DNA from 2 places in the Larkinella bovis genome. Region 1 is predicted to be linked to the other one. Evidence: riboswitches for the same ligand, from Rfam matches in the RefSeq annotation. Region 1 holds a riboswitch; the other holds the start of a gene.
What was found. A riboswitch is a leader RNA that binds a small molecule or an ion and turns the genes downstream of it on or off. The one in region 1 is predicted to bind thiamine pyrophosphate.
Positions count from the first base shown of each region.

Region 2: it holds a riboswitch for thiamine pyrophosphate, as region 1 does, so the genes downstream of both, thiM (hydroxyethylthiazole kinase) here and ACFPMF_RS23455 (TonB-dependent receptor) in region 1, are expected to answer to the same signal.

Region 1 is NZ_JBHSMA010000011.1:148,163-151,578, reverse strand. Features, by position in the region: gene ACFPMF_RS23470 (muconolactone Delta-isomerase family protein) at 1-249, opposite strand, end outside; gene ACFPMF_RS23465 (alpha/beta hydrolase) at 264-929, opposite strand; gene ACFPMF_RS23460 (ring-cleaving dioxygenase) at 987-1,928, opposite strand; TPP riboswitch at 2,084-2,181, shown strand; gene ACFPMF_RS23455 (TonB-dependent receptor) at 2,259-3,416, shown strand, end outside.
Region 2 is NZ_JBHSMA010000002.1:357,395-360,810, reverse strand. Features, by position in the region: gene thiD (bifunctional hydroxymethylpyrimidine kinase/phosphomethylpyrimidine kinase) at 1-241, opposite strand, end outside; gene thiE (thiamine phosphate synthase) at 238-861, opposite strand; gene thiM (hydroxyethylthiazole kinase) at 858-1,661, opposite strand; TPP riboswitch at 1,707-1,808, opposite strand; gene fabF (beta-ketoacyl-ACP synthase II) at 1,839-3,083, opposite strand; gene ACFPMF_RS08635 (DUF805 domain-containing protein) at 3,281-3,416, shown strand, end outside.

The DNA of each region.
Region 1 (3,416 bases):
CATCAGTTCCGTAATGGTCGGGTCCATAAAGTTGATCAACGGAAATTCCGAGATGATTTCCATTGCTTCAAATTCCGTCTGGGCCTTGACGACGCACCATAGTTTCTGGCGGTCGAAGGACAAGGCATACGTCAACAGCTTGCCGTTTTCCATCAATTCATTGACTTTCAAACGCTGGTGCGGAATTTTTACCGTAAACTCCTCGGTCATTTCGGCCGGAAGATTGATTTCTACCATAAACTGACTCATCGGACGTGGTAGTTTTAAGTGTACAACTCACGAATGGGTGCGCCGGAGGTCGGCGAACCGGCAATTAACTGGTTAACAATCTTTAACTCATCTTCGTTGACTGAATGCGGAAAATTTGGATATAATTTCATTTTCACCTGGGCACCCATAGCCCGGAACACGCCTTCCGACTCGATGACGCGGTCTTTCGGAATGTGCGGATCGATGTCGCTGCACCCCAGAAAAGCCGGTGTTTCTTCCAGTTCGCCGTCGTACAGCCGGGGCGTTCCCGGCGGGCCGATCAAACCGCCACTCAGCCCGAAAACCCCGCCGTATGGCATCGCATTGCGGGCCACAAATTCCAGCGCCAGACAGGCACCCTGCGAAAAACCGAGCCAGAAAATCTGGGGTGTTTTGAAGTTATAGTCCGACTGCAGCCGGGCGCGCAGACTGCTCAGCACCTGCAGGGCCGACGACAGATGGGGCTCGTTCTGTTCGATGGGGCTCAGGAACGAATACGGATACCAGGTGCCCTGATGGGCCTGCGGGGCGATAAACGCAAAGTTATCATCGGTAATATATTCTGACAACGACAGAATATCCCGCGCGGAGGCCCCCCGCCCGTGTACCATAACCATCACTTTTGCGGCTTTTTCCAGCGGTTTTCCGGCGGTAAGGAAGTTATTAGGATCGTGTATCATCGTGTTTAGGATAAAGTAAGGGCAAAAGGTATTCATCGTACCTTCTGCCCCTGTCCGTTATTTCACTTCAATTTTCGGTAATGCCGCTTCAATTTTTGCACGACGGGGTTCGTACCACTCGGGCAATTTAAGCGTTTTCCCCAAGTCCGCAACGGGTTCATCGACGGCAAATCCCGGCGGGTTGGTCGCTACTTCGAACAAAATACCGCCCGGTTCGCGGAAATAAATGCTGTGGAAATAATTCCGATCCTGAACGGGTGTCACGTGATAACCGGCTTCCAGCAGTTGTTGTTGCAGCACGATCTGTGATTCGTCGCTATCGGTTGAGAAAGCAACGTGGTGCACCGAACCGTTGCCCTGCTGCGCCCGAACATCGGTGGGTGAATGTTTCACATCCACGTAATTCCCGGAACCGCCTTTCCCGGCCTGAAACCGGAACAAACCGGCCTCTTCGGCGACGAGAGTATGTCCCAGCGATTCGGTTAATAAGGTAACCGTATCATCCACGTTGAACTCGTTTAACGTGACGGTATGGAAACCTTTGACGGCGTGTTCGAGGGGAATAAAACCGTTCGACCAGCCGGGCCGGGAGTCGTTGTCGTGCGCCACCAGTTCGATGCCCATGCCGTCGAAATCCTCAAACCGCAGGTAGGTTTCGTTAAAGCGTTGGTAAGGACCTGTAAAGGCAATATTGAATTCATGCAGCCGATTGATCCAGAAACTCAGCGAAGCCGTCGGAACCGAAAACGCCGTATAGGTCAGTTGCCCCCCACCCTTCCGGCCCCGGGGAAAGCTTTTACCGTACGGAAAAAACGTCAGGATACTCCCCGGCGACCCGGTTTCGTCCCCGTAGTACAGGTGGTAAACATCCGGCGCATCGAAGTTGATGGTTTTTTTGACCAGCCGTAATCCCAGAATGTGCGTGTAAAAATCAACATTACCCTGGGCATCGCCGGCCAGAGCCGTAACGTGGTGTAATCCATTGACGAGCGTTTCCATGATTGCGGGAGTTTTAAAAGTAATATGACAAATTTATTTAATTGTATCGACATTTAATGTATATACATTTAAATTTCAGATACAGTTCATTGTCGTTCAATATTTCGGCAAAATGCTTTTTTGTACCATTTCCACGCTTACCTTTGCATCGCTTAATCTTACATAAGGGGTGCCTTAATACAACGGGCTGAGATTATACCCATTGAACCTGCACCGGGTAATGCCGGCGAAGGGAACGTACCGACGAACCTAAGTTCGTTAAGTTTCATTTTACCACATACATCCAGTAGATAGGTCGGCCCCTTGCCTGTCGTGAACATTTCGTATACCATGAAAAATGTGACGGTTAGGCTGTATTTCGTCAACCTAAGCTTACTCTCGGCGGTTTTTTTGCTCGCCAGTCTGCCCGCCTGGGCGCAATTTTCCATTTCCGGAACCATCAACGATGCCGACGGCGGGGTGTTACCCGGTGCAGCGGTTACAGTCGAAAGCACGTATAAAGGCACATTTGCGGATGCCAACGGCGCATTCCGTCTGACGAATTTGAAACCGGGCACCACCCAATTACGCATCTCTCTGCTGGGTTATGAGCCAGTTTTAAAAACCGTTGAATTGAATCAGGATGCTCAGATTACGGTTTCGCTGACCAAAACGGTCGTCGTTGTCGATGAGGTAGTGGTCAGTGCCACGCGCGCCAACCAGAAGTCGGCGATTGCCTACACGAACGTTTCCGGCAAAGAGCTGACGAAGCAGAATCTGGGGCAGGATATTCCGCTGCTGCTGAATTTTACGCCGTCGCTGGTGACCACCTCCGACGCGGGTGCGGGCGTCGGCTATACCGGTTTTCGGATTCGCGGTTCGGATGCGACGCGGGTTAATGTAACCGTCAACGGAATTCCGTACAATGACGCCGAATCGCAGGGTACGTTCTGGGTCAATATGCCGGATATTGCCTCATCGGTCAGCAGTATTCAGATTCAGCGGGGCGTGGGCACCTCGACCAACGGCGCGGGGGCCTTCGGTGCTTCGGTTAACGTACAAACCAACAGTCTGGAACGCAATCCGTACGGCGAGGTGGATGTGTCTGGGGGCTCGTTCAATACGCTGAAAACCACCGTAAAAGCCGGTTCCGGTTTGCTGAGTAATCACTTTGTGGTCGATGCGCGACTGTCCAGAATCGTGTCGGACGGGTATATCGACCGGGCATCGTCGAACCTGAAATCGTTTTACCTGTCGGGCGGCTGGTACGGTAAGAAAAGCTTTGTGCGGCTCAATGTGTTCTCGGGTATGGAAAAAACGTACCAGGCCTGGGATGGGGTGCCGGAAAGCCTGCTGAAAACTAACCGGACCTACAATGCCTACACCTACGAAAATGAGGTCGATAATTATCAACAGGATCATTACCAGTTGATTAGTTCGCATGAGTTGAGCAAAAACTGGCGTCTGAATGCGTCGTTGCACTACACCAAAGGCCGAGGCTATTACGAA
Region 2 (3,416 bases), on a different contig from region 1:
TGCCAATTTTAACGGCATCGACACCGATATCCCCCAAAACCGCCTTGAGCTGCTCGGCAATAAACGCGGGCGGTACGGGCAGAATCCCGGTGACCGCTTGGGTATTCTGGGCGGTTAACGCCGTCAGAACCGACATTCCGTAGCAACCCAGGGCCGCGAAGGTTTTGAGGTCCGCCTGAATCCCGGCCCCACCGCCACTGTCGGAACCAGCGATGGTTAGTGCACGCGCGTAGGTTTTCATCCGTTTCGAAGTTGATTGAGTTGACGGGTCGCTTCGTAAGGCGACGGATGGCCACAAATCGCCGAAACCACCGCTGCTCCCGCAGCGCCGGCCTGCAAAACCGCCTGCAGGTTTCCGGCCTTGATCCCACCAATGGCAAACACGGGCCACCGGGACCGGCGGCAGATTTCCCGTAAACCCTCCAGCCCGAGCAAGCTTGACGTATCCTGTTTGGTGGCGGTTGGAAATACCGTAGCAGCCCCAATATAGTCAATCGCAAGCCCTTCCGCACTTTCCAGTTCGGCGAGATTGTTGATCGAAAGACCAATGATTTTATCCGGCCCAATCAGGTTGCGCACCATCGTGGGTGGCATGTCGTCCTGCCCAATATGAACGCCGTCGGCATCAACCGCCAGCGCCACATCGACCCGGTCGTTGATGATTAGTTTAGCACCGTAGGTTTCGGTAATCCGCTTTAGTTCAGCCGCGAGTTCGACAAACGCCCGCGTCGATGCGGTTTTCTCCCGGACCTGCACCCACTGAACGCCCGCCCGGCAGGCTTCTTCAACCACAAACGGGAGTGTGTGACCCGCCTGACCAGCGCATCCGGCATCAGTCACTAAATAGAGTCCGTGCATCATTCGTTGATTTTCAGACGGTCAGCAATATCCGACGCGGTCAACTGGTACAGGGCATCCAGGAAATTGACCTGCAAACTACCCGGTGCGGTTTGTTTTTCTACCGCCATTTCGCCCGCCACTCCCATCACCGCCATCGCGTGCGCAGCGGCCTGGAAATAATCCGCATTGACCGCAGCAAACGCGCCGGTCAGTGCCGTTGCCGTACAACCCATCCCCGTCACCCTGGTCATCAACGGGTGCCCGTTGGCAATCGCTGCGGTTTGCTCCCCGCGAATAATATAATCCGTCGCCCCACTGACCACCACGACACAACCCAGCGACCGGCTCAGTTGGTGAGCCGCATCAACGGCCGCATCGGATCCGAACAGGCTATCGACTCCCTTCGTCTGGGCATCCAGACCGGCCAGCGCCATAATTTCAGAAGCGTTTCCCCGAATGATCTCGGGAGCCGACAGGGTCAGCAGTTCCGCACTGACCCGGTTTCGGTACGGTGTGGCTCCCACGCCCACCGGGTCAAACACAATCGGCTTACCTAGGTCTTTTGCCCGACGCATGGCCTGTTTCATTCCGGCGACAAAATTTTCGTCCAGGGTGCCGATGTTGACCACCAACGCACTGGAAATAGCCACAAAATCGGCGGTTTCTTCGGGCGCATGCACCATGGCGGGCGAGGCCCCGACGGCCAGCAGAGCGTTGGCCGTGTTGTTCATGACGACAAAGTTGGTGATGTTGTGAATCAGCGGAGCCTGCGCACGAATCTGCGTGACATCGGTCCAGATGGATTGGGGTGTTGGAAACATAGTGCTGTCAAGGAGTTCATAAACAGCAACTTTAACGGGGGCGAGCGGTTTCCGGTAACTTTTCCCTACGGCCGTATGAACGGCATCAGGTGATGAGGGTGTGCTCTCAGTCGGCCCAATTCGGCACCGACACCCCTAAAGTTGCCCGGTAAAGGTAGGCGATTTTGGAATACGGTTTTAGATTTTCTGAAAAACCACAATACCGTTGTGGCCGCCAAAACCAAAGGTATTGCTCATGACAGTTCTGACTTCGGTTTCTAACGCGTCTTTCAGCACGATGTTCAGGCTGTCCGGAATAGCCGGGTCACGAACGGTGGTGTTGATGGTCGGCGGTATAACGTTATCGCGCATGGCCAAAATCGAAATAATGGCTTCGATAGCCCCGGCCCCGCCCATTAAGTGCCCGGTTATCGACTTTGTCGCACTGATGGAGAGGTTGGTTTTTCGATTCCCGGTCAACTGCGCGACGGCCTTCATTTCCGACAAATCACCCACTGGCGTTGAGGTTGCATGCGCATTCAGATAATCCAGTTCTTCGATATTGATTCGGGCTTCTTTCAGCGCCAGTTGCATGGCCCGGGTGGCACCGATCCCCTCCGGATGGGTGGCTGTAATGTGATAGGCATCGCCGGTCATGGCTGCACCCACCATTTCACCATAAATGGTAGCGCCCCGGGCCCGGGCGTGTTCATATTCTTCCAGAACAAGGGCCCCGGCCCCTTCGCCCATCACAAAACCGTCGCGCTCGACATCAAACGGCCGGGAAGCGATTTCGGGATTTGCATTCTGGGTCGACATAGCTTTCATGGAGCAATAACCGCCGAACGATGTCGGCGTAATGGCCGCATCGCAACCGCCACTGACAATGATTTTGGCTTTGCCCAACCGGATGTAATTAAACGCATCCATCAGGGCCGAGTTCGAACTGGCGCAGGCCGAAACCGCCGTGTAGTTGATGCCCATCAAACCGTGGCGGATCGAAATCATACCCGACGCCAGGTTGACCAGCACTTTCGGCACCAGAAAGGGACTGAACCGGGGATGGCCGTCGCCCGTCACAAACTCAGCCGTTTGTTCTTCCAGCGTTTCGGTGCCCCCCTGTCCGGAACCCCAGATGACGCCTACGTCGAACGGATCCATTTTCGCCAGGTCAAAACCGGAATCCTGAATGGCCTGTTCAGCGGCAATGAGAGCAAACTGCGTGAACCGATCCGTTCGTTTGACGTCATTCCGGCTCAGGTATTGTAAGGGATTAAAATCTGCTATTTCAGCCGCAAACTGCGTTCGGAACAGAGAAGCATCGAAACGGGCCATTTTCGCAAATGACGACTTCCCCTCCGTGACGTTTCGCCAGAAAGTCTGGAGATCGTGGCCAATGGGGGTAAACGCGCCCATTCCAGTAATAACAACCCGGTGTAACATAACCAATTTTTAAATGAGTCTGCAAAGAAAGCGACTTCCTGTTTCTCGTTAAAGTGCTTTGTCCGCCAGTTACCAGCTTTTCTCTACCAGTTACCATTCCGCCGTTGTGGTCCCTTCTCCGACCCGGTATTTTTGAATCATCAAACAGCCGAAAGGCGACCAAAACACATAACAAACACATACTAATAAACACGATCATGAACACATCCGTTTCATCCGCAACCAGCAGTTCGATCTTTGACAACTATGTTTCCGTTCTGAAAAAGTTCAATGATTTTAACGGGCGCGCCCGCCGGAGCGAATACTGGTACTTCTTTCTGGTCAACATCTTGG